One region of the Bradyrhizobium sp. WBOS07 genome, then DNA from elsewhere that is predicted to be linked to it. Evidence: predicted binding sites of a transcription regulator. Region 1 holds the regulator's gene; each other region holds the start of a gene.
The links. The regulator LexA, encoded in region 1, represses DNA repair genes until DNA is damaged. The targets are predictions, from matches to a motif close to TGTTCNNNNTGTGTTCNG.
Positions count from the first base shown of each region.

Region 1 (2,201 bases):
AGCGGTGCTGACATCCTGATCACGACCGGCGGCGCGTCGGTCGGCGACCACGATCTGGTCCAGCAGGCGCTGCGGGGCGAAGGCATCTCGATGGCGTTCTGGAAGATCGCGATCAGGCCCGGCAAGCCGATGATGCACGGACGGCTCGGCGCGATGCGCGTGATCGGCCTGCCCGGCAATCCCGTGTCGTCCTACGTGTGCGCGTTCCTGTTCATGGTGCCGTTGATTCGCGCCTTGTCGGGCCGTTCAGTGATTCATCATCGCCGCGAGCGCGCCGTGCTGGGCAAGGATCTCGGCGCCAACGACCAGCGCGAGGATTATCTGCGCGCGCGCCTCGAACTGCGCGACGATGGTGCGCAGGTCGCCGTTCCCGTCAGCCATCAGGATTCCTCTCTGCTTGCGAATCTTGCTGCGGCACAGGTACTTCTCGTGCGCGCACCGTTCGCGCCGAAGGCCGAGGCCGGCAGCCCTTGCGAGGTGCTGCGTCTCCCCGTCTGAGTGCACGGCCACACGCATTCCGCGAGTTCGCCACCGTTCACGGTAAATTAAGCAGTTGCGGAACATGTATCGAACATATAGTGTCCGTTCATGATTTGTTTCGAGCATGTAGCGGCTTATCGCTGAACTCATCGTCTCGGAATCGAACGACATCAACCGGGGGACTTTGGTCGAGATGTTAACGCGCAAACAATACGAGCTTCTGAGGTTCATCAGCGAACGTTTGAAGGAAAGCGGTGTGCCGCCCTCCTTCGACGAGATGAAGGATGCGCTCGACCTGCGCTCGAAGTCGGGCATCCACCGCCTGATCACCGCGCTCGAGGAGCGCGGCTTCATCCGCCGCCTGCCCAACCGCGCACGCGCCATCGAAGTGATCAAGCTGCCGGAGCTCCAGGCTGCCGCCGGCGCCCGTCGCGGCTTCACGCCGAGCGTCATCGAGGGCAATCTCGGCAAGGTCCGCGCCAGCTCCAGCCCGTCCATGGACGAGGGCGAGCGGCCCGTTGCGGTGCCCGTGATGGGCCGTATCGCGGCCGGCACGCCGATCGAGGCGTTGCAGACCCGCAGCCACACCATCAGCGTGCCGCCCGACATGCTCGGCTCGGGCGAGCACTACGCGCTCGAAGTGCGCGGCGATTCCATGGTGGAAGCCGGCATCCTCGACGGCGACATGGCGCTGATCCAGCGCAACGAGAGCGCCGATACCGGCGACATCGTGGTGGCGCTGATCGACGACGAGGAGGCCACGCTCAAGCGCTTCCGCCGCCGCGGCGCCTCGATCGCACTCGAGCCGGCCAATGCCGCTTATGAGGTGCGCATCCTGCCGCCGAACCGCGTGAAGATTCAGGGCAAGCTGATCGGGCTTTACCGGAAGTACTGATACCCAACATCAAGCGCCGGGCGCGCTTCGACAATCGCATTTGAATTTTGCAGGGGTCGTCATGCCCGGGCTTGTCCCGGGCATCCACGTTCATTGTGCTGCGTCGAAGGCGTGGATGGCCGGGACAAGCCCGGCCATGACGCTGTGGAGGCGGCTGGTGACCATAACCACATGCGATAGCCCTGCGCAGAGTGGTGCCGGCAGCGCCGATACGCCGGCCAAATGCAAGGATGCGATGTTTGTTCCTATCGAATCCGGGAAAGATAAAGTGATCGCGCGCTGCGGACGCGAGCCGCAGATTTGCCCATAACCAAGCAGAGCGTTGCAGGCTTCCACTCTGATTGAGGCCTGCGCCTCGACGAGACGCGGGTCGCAATCTTCGCATGAGGAGCACCCGATGTGTGACTACAGCCTGCATGCCGTCGCGACGCGTCCCGCCGAAGTCGGCGAGACGATCGTCACGACAACCTTCCGCGGCACCTCGACGCGCGGCTTCGCCTCCGAAGCCGATCTCTCTGTCGCGGTCTGCCTGCTGCCGGGGACGGAGCTCGCCTTTGCCGACAACGTCCGTTACGACAACCGCTGGATCTGGACGCGCACCGTCAACTCCCGCGTCGGCAAGTTCGGCAAGATCGATCCACACATTCCCGATCGCCATCACGACGCGATCGAATTTCCTGACGGCAAATACGTGCTGGTGACTCAGCTGGTCGAAGGCCAGCGCGCAACCGTGCTGCAGCTGCCGGTGACGCAGCCGGTCGGCGAGCGCGAGCACAAGCCTGAGATCATCGCGGACAATCGGGCGGCGGTCACGCGCCAGCCGATC
Region 1 covers NZ_CP029008.1:2,468,706-2,470,906, forward strand. Annotated here, with positions in the region: gene glp (gephyrin-like molybdotransferase Glp) at 1-498, shown strand, start outside; gene lexA (transcriptional repressor LexA) at 674-1,375, shown strand; gene DCM79_RS11650 (hypothetical protein) at 1,773-2,201, shown strand, end outside.

Region 2 (2,201 bases), 3.1 Mb from region 1:
TCTCGAGCGGCAGCATCGCGCTGTCGTCGACGATCTCGCCGACATCGAAGCCGTAGAACCGCATCAGCCAGTCGGCCTGGTAGAGCCGGTGCTCGCGCAGCAAGGGCGGCTGCACCAGCGGCAAGGCGCGGCTGGCGTCCGGGATCGGGCTGAAGGCGGAATAGTAGACCCGCCTCAACTTGTATGAGCCGTAGAGATTGGAGCTGGTGTGGAGAATGGTGTGGTCGGAGGCGCTGTCGGCGCCGACGATCATCTGGGTGCTCTGGCCGGCCGGCGCGAAGCGTTGCGGCTTAGCCTTCGTTCTCGTTGCGCGGTTCTCCTCGGCCTCGTCAAGCTTCAGCCGCAGCCGGCCCATGGTGCGGCGGATCGCGCGCACGTCTTTCTCGGGCGCGAATTGCTGCAGGCTGGTTTCCTGCGGCATCTCTATGTTGATGGAGAGGCGGTCGGCATATTTGCCGGCTTCCGCGATCAGCGTATCGTCGGCCTCGGGAATGGTCTTCAGATGGATGTAGCCGCGGAAGTGATGCTCCTCGCGCAGCTTTCGCGCGACACTCACCACTTGCTCCATCGTGTAGTCGGGGCTGCGGATGATGCCGGAGGAGAGAAACAGGCCCTCGATGTAGTTGCGCCGGTAGAAGTCGAGCGTCAGTTTGACCACCTCCTCGATGGTGAAGCGGGCGCGCGGCACGTTGGAGGAGGCGCGGTTGACGCAATAGAGACAATCGTAATTGCAGGCGTTGGTCAGCAGCACTTTGAGCAGGGAGATGCAGCGTCCATCCGGCGCATAGGAATGGCAGATGCCCATGCCGGGCGCGGTCGAGCCCATGCCCTTGCCGTCGCTGGAATCCCGCTTCTCGGTGCCGCTGGAGGCGCAGGACGCGTCGTACTTGGCGGCATCGGCCAGGATCTCCAGCTTACGTTGTACGTCCATGTCTAAATCCCGTTGATTCCGCTGATGAATCCGCAAGCGCACCAATTCGATTGACTCTCCGCGCGCCGTTAGCTTTATATTAGAACATATCATGAACAAATGAGCCAGCCGCTGGTTCTTCTTTTGAAGGCCACGGCACAAATTTCTGAAGGAGCGGCGAGCATGAGCGGCGCACGTATGAGCGCGCTTGCGATCTTGCGCGGCCAGATCGAGCGCATCGAGACGGCGGAGATCGTGCATCAGCACGATCGGGTGGCGCTCGGCCACAGCGGGATCGACGCCGCGCTGAAGGGCGGGCTCGCGCGTGCGGCGATCCACGAGGTGTTTTGCGAGGGGCGCCAGGGCGTGGCCGCAACGGGTTTTGTCATGGGACTTGCGGGGCGCGTGACGGCACGCAAGCCGCTGCTGTGGGTGCGGCAGGACTTTTCGGAAATGGAAACCGGCGCGCTGTCGATGAGCGGGCTCAAAGAGCTCGGCCTCGATCCGCGCCGCGTGGTGATGGTCCGCGCCGCCGATGTCGAGAGCGCGCTTCGCACCTCGGCCGATGCGCTTGCCTGCGACGCGCTGGGCGCCGTCGTGCTCGAGCTCTGGGGCGAGACCAGGCAGTTCGATCTGGTGGCGAGCCGCAAGCTGACCTTGGCCGCGCAAGGCTCCGGCGTCACCGGCCTGATGCTGCGGATGGCCGCGCAGCCGCTGCCCTCCACCGCGGAGACGCGATGGATGCTGCGCGCGGCGCATTCGCCGCCGGGACCTGTGTGGAGCGTTTGGGGCGCGCCGCGCTTCGATGCCGAGCTCTTGCGCAATCGTCATGGCCCCTGCGGCCGGTGGATCATGGAATGGAATTGTGATGAGTGCCAGTTCAGTGAGCCGTCGACGTATTCTCAGCCTGTGGTTGCCGCGCCTGCCCATCGACCGGATTCAGCGGTTCCTTGGCAGCGCCGGACTGGGTGAATCCACGCATCCGAGCATCGTCGTCATCAAGGACAACAATGCGCTGGTGATCCATGCGCTGGACGAGACCGCCGAGCGCCTCGGCCTGTACATCGGCCAACCCTTGGCCAATGCACGGGCGATGTGTCCGGACTTGAAAGTGTTCGACGCCGATGTCGCGGCCGATGCGAAGACGCTCAGCGATATCGCCGATTGGTGCGACCGCTTTACGCCGCTGGTGGCGCTCGATCCGCCGCACGGGCTGTTCCTCGACATCACCGGCTGCGCGCATCTGTTCGGCGGCGAGGCTGCGCTGCTCACGACGCTGGTTCGTGCGCTC
Region 2 covers NZ_CP029008.1:6,097,773-6,099,973, forward strand. Annotated here, with positions in the region: gene DCM79_RS28930 (putative DNA modification/repair radical SAM protein) at 1-931, opposite strand, end outside; gene DCM79_RS28935 (ImuA family protein) at 1,094-1,882, shown strand; gene DCM79_RS28940 (DNA polymerase Y family protein) at 1,779-2,201, shown strand, end outside.
Region 2: a site for LexA is predicted at 1,012-1,029, ahead of DCM79_RS28930 (putative DNA modification/repair radical SAM protein). Genes of this name have one in related genera too.

Region 3 (2,201 bases), 100 kb from region 1:
TCCTCGAAGATGGAGACGGGGCGAATGTCCGAGGGTTGCGCCGGCTGGTCGCCGGGCTTGTTGTCGTCGTCAGCCAAGGGGGAATCCGGTGAGTTTTTGTCTGGGAATCATATAGCGCATCGCACCCCTGATAACCACCCTTGGCGGCGGCTCGGAAGCGCTTTTTCCGCTTATTTTTCCAATGACTTACGGCGTTGCACGGCACGCCTGGAAGCAAGCTGGAACAGGTCGTCCAGAATCGCCCCTGCCAACACGGACCCCCCCGCGGCGAGCGCCCATCCGTCTGCTTTGCCGAGCGCGGGCCGAGTTCAACCCGAACATGAAGCGGGCCCGGAAATCCCGAGCCCTTTCTGTCAATTAGTAAGGTTTGCTGACACGACGTGCAAAGGCGCGCCGAGACCCGCCAGCGCCGCCTCGTCCGATCCGTTCTCAGAACGGGATATCGTCGTCCATGTCGCTGTTGCGGCTGCCGCCACCGGCGGCAACCGGACGGCGCGGCGCGCTGCTGACGGGGCCGGAAGAGCCGAAATCGCCGCCCGGCTCGTCACCGAAGCTGCCGCCTCCGCCGCCGCCACCGCGGCCGTCGAGCATCGTCAGCGTCGAGTTGAAGCCCTGCAGCACGACCTCGGTCGAATACTTCTCGACACCACTCTGATCGGTGTATTTGCGGGTCTGCAGCGCACCTTCGATGTAAACCTTGGCGCCCTTCTTCAGATACTGTTCGACGATCTTGCAAAGCGGCTCCGAGAAGATCACGACGCGATGCCACTCGGTCTTTTCCTTGCGCTCGCCGGTGTTCTTGTCGCGCCAGGTTTCCGATGTCGCGATGCTCAAATTCGCAATCGGCCGCCCGTCCTGGGTGCGGCGAATTTCAGGATCCTTGCCGAGATTTCCAACCAGAATGACCTTGTTGACGCTTCCCGCCATCGCCGCTCTCCACTCCGAATGCCACTGATTTCAAAGGCCGAGCGCGCTGCCCGCGTTCCTCTGCGCCCTGTTGAGGCGACCCTATACGCTTGCGGGCACCGCTCAGCCCGTCACCCCCAAGGTTATCCCCATATATAGCATCGACCTTCGCTATGTTCCAGATTTGTTCTTTCCTTACGGCGCACCGAAACAGAACCTGGGATTCATCCCGCCGGCGCCGAGGAATGTTCCGCCACGGGAACCGGGCGAGGTTCCCGGAAACAGGCAAAACCGCTTAACATTGAGCAAGTTGCGGCCCCTTTTGGGCACCGGCAAGTGTGGCATTTGAGAGACGGACTCGGTGCCGTCTTGGGACTACGATCGCCCTGTAATTGAATGATAAGGGCGTCGCGCCTGATCCGCTGCTTCGGGGACTGCGAGAAGCGGCGAACACTGGGGAGACTGCAATGAACAAGATTCTGATTGGTGCCATCGGTGCAGTGACATTGAGCCTGTCGGCTCCCGCCAGCGCGGCGGATCTCGCCGCGCGCCCCTACACCAAGGCCCCGGCGCCGATGGTCGCCGCCATCTACGACTGGAGCGGCTTCTACGTCGGCATCAACGGCGGCGGCGGCAGCAGCCGTAAGTGCTGGGATTTCGTCACCCCGGGGACCGGCGTCCTGGTTGGCGAAGGCTGTCACAGCGCGACCGGCGGCACGGTCGGCGGCCAGGTCGGTTATCGCTGGCAGTCGACCAATTGGGTGTTCGGCCTCGAAGGCCAGGGCAACTGGGCCGACTTCTCCGGCGACAACATCAGCACGGTGCTCGTGGGCACGGGCCTGCGCAATCGCTCGAAGATCGACGCCTTCGGTCTGATCACCGGCCAGGTCGGCTACGCCTGGAATAACGTGCTGCTCTACGTGAAAGGCGGCGGCGCCGTCGTCAGCGACCGCTATCGGAGCTACGATCTCGTCACCGGCCTCGAGTTTGACCGGGCGAACGAGACCCGTTGGGGCGGCGTCGTGGGCGCAGGAATCGAGTTTGGATTTGCGCCGAACTGGACGGTGGGCTTCGAGTACGACCACATCTTCCTCGGCAACCGCACGATGACTTTCACCGGCTCGGGCAACCTGCTGGCGGCCCCGCTTGGCGCCGTTACACGCTCCGATCGTATCAGCCAGGACGTCGATATCGGCCTGATCCGGGTGAACTACCGCTGGGGCGGGCCGCTGATCGCCAGATACTGATATCTCTCTGACATTGTTCGATGATTGAAGGCCGGCCTTGCGCCGGCC
Region 3 covers NZ_CP029008.1:2,365,426-2,367,626, forward strand. Annotated here, with positions in the region: gene gyrA (DNA gyrase subunit A) at 1-77, opposite strand, end outside; gene DCM79_RS11150 (single-stranded DNA-binding protein) at 430-927, opposite strand; gene DCM79_RS11155 (outer membrane protein) at 1,374-2,153, shown strand.
Region 3: a site for LexA is predicted at 1,081-1,098, ahead of DCM79_RS11150 (single-stranded DNA-binding protein). Genes of this name have one in related genera too.

Region 4 (2,201 bases), 2.6 Mb from region 1:
CGCAAGGGGCGGCAGGATGCCCAGAAGTCGAAGCTGTTCGGCAAGCTGGCGCGGGAAATCACGGTCGCCGCCAAGCTCGGCACGCCCGACCCGGCCATGAACCCCCGTCTGCGCGCCGCCGTGATCGCGGCGCGGCAGGAGAACATGCCGAAGGACAATATCGAGCGCGCCATCAAGAAGGCGCTCGGTAGCGACGGCGAGAATTATGACGAGATCCGTTACGAGGGGTACGGCCCCGGCGGCGTCGCCGTCATCGTCGAAGCGCTGACCGACAACCGCAACCGCGCCGCCTCCGACATCCGCTCCTTCTTCACCAAATCCGGCGGCAATCTCGGCGAAACCGGCTCGGTCTCCTTCATGTTCGATCGCACCGGCGTCATCGAATACGACCGCAGCGTCGCCTCCGACGACGCCGTGCTGGATGCCGCGATCGAGGCCGGCGCCGACGACGTCGTCTCGGGTGAGGGCGGCCACGAGATCTACGCCTCGACCGAAGGCTATCGCGACGTCGCCAAGGCGCTGGAAGCCAAGTTCGGCGAGCCGCGCAAGGCCGCGCTGATCTGGAAGCCGCAGAACACCGTGGCGGTCGACGACGAGACCGGCGAGAAGCTGCTCAAGCTGATGGATCTGCTCAACGAGCACGACGACGTTCAGAACGTCTACGCCAATTTCGAGGTGTCGGACGCGCTGATGGCGAAGATGGGCGGGTAGGGTACTCCCGTGTCCCGGACGCGCTGCAGCGTGAAACGCTGCTGCGCAGAGCCGGGACCCATCGTTCTCGGAGTCCGGACGCCTGCTCGGCCCCGGTTCAGCAGCGCAGCACTCCGTGCCGCGCTACGCCCGGGGCACGAGACCGGCTTTCCCCTGTTACTTCTGTTCTGTTTCTGTTTCGCTTCCGGCGGCCAGCCGCTATCACTGGCCCATGACTGCGCTCCCGATTCGTGGCCCCGTCCGCATCATCGGCATCGACCCCGGCCTGCGCCGCACCGGCTGGGGCGTGATCGAGGCCGAGGGCAACCGGCTGATCTACGTCGCCTGCGGCTCGGTGGAGCCGCCGGACGATTTGCCGCTGTCGAGCCGCCTGCTCGCGATCCATGAAGGGCTCGCGGCCGTTCTCTCCAGCCACCAGCCGATGGAAGCGGCGGTCGAGCAGACCTTCGTCAACAAGGACGGCGTTGCCACGCTGAAGCTCGGCCAGGCCCGTGGCGTCGCCATGCTGGCGCCCGCAATGTTCGGCATCCCGGTCGCCGAATATGCGCCGAACCAGGTCAAGAAGACCGTGGTCGGCGCCGGTCATGCCGAGAAGGCCCAGATCGCGATGATGCTGAAGATTCTGTTGCCGAAGGCCGCGCCGCCCTCAGCCGACGCCGCCGACGCGCTTGCCATCGCCATCACCCACGCCCATCACCGCCAGAGCGCAGCGCTCCGGCTGAAGGTCGTCGGGATATGATCGCTCGCTATATGTCGCCGCCGTCATGCCCGGGCTTGTCCCGGGCATCCACGATCTTTCTCGCTGAGGCCAAGGCCGTGGATGGCCGGGACGAGCCGGGCCATGACGAGAGAGAAGTGCCGGCCGCAGTCGAGGAATCGATATGATCGGCAAGCTCAAGGGCCTGATCGATTCCTACGGCGAGGATTTCGTCATCCTCGACGTCGGCGGCGTCGGCTATCAGGTGCACTGCTCCTCGCGCACGCTGCAGCATCTGCCATCGCCGGGCGAGGCCGCCGTGTTGTCGATCGAGACCTATGTCCGCGAGGACCAGATCAAGCTGTTCGGTTTCCGCACCGACCAGGAGCGCGAGTGGTTTCGCCTGCTCCAGACCGTGCAGGGCGTCGGCGCCAAGGTCGCACTGGCCGTGCTCGGCACGCTGTCGCCGGCCGATCTCGCCAATGCGATTGCGCTGCGTGACAAGGCTGCGGTGGCGCGCACGCCCGGCGTCGGCCCCAAGGTCGCCGAGCGCATCGTCACCGAACTGAAGGACAAGGCGCCGGCCTTCGCCAATGTCGACCCGGCCGTGGTGCATCTCGCCGGTGCCGTCGACGACCAGCGCGCGCCGCGGCCCGTAGCGGATGCGATCTCCGCACTGGTCAATCTCGGCTACGGCCAGCCGCAAGCGGCGGCGGCGATCGCTTCGGCCTCGCGCAGCGCCGGTGAAGGCGCCGAGACCGCGCAGCTCATCCGCCTCGGCCTGAAGGAATTG
Region 4 covers NZ_CP029008.1:5,112,201-5,114,401, forward strand. Annotated here, with positions in the region: gene DCM79_RS24365 (YebC/PmpR family DNA-binding transcriptional regulator) at 1-711, shown strand, start outside; gene ruvC (crossover junction endodeoxyribonuclease RuvC) at 923-1,450, shown strand; gene ruvA (Holliday junction branch migration protein RuvA) at 1,593-2,201, shown strand, end outside.
Region 4: a site for LexA is predicted at 875-892, ahead of ruvC (crossover junction endodeoxyribonuclease RuvC). Genes of this name have one in related genera too.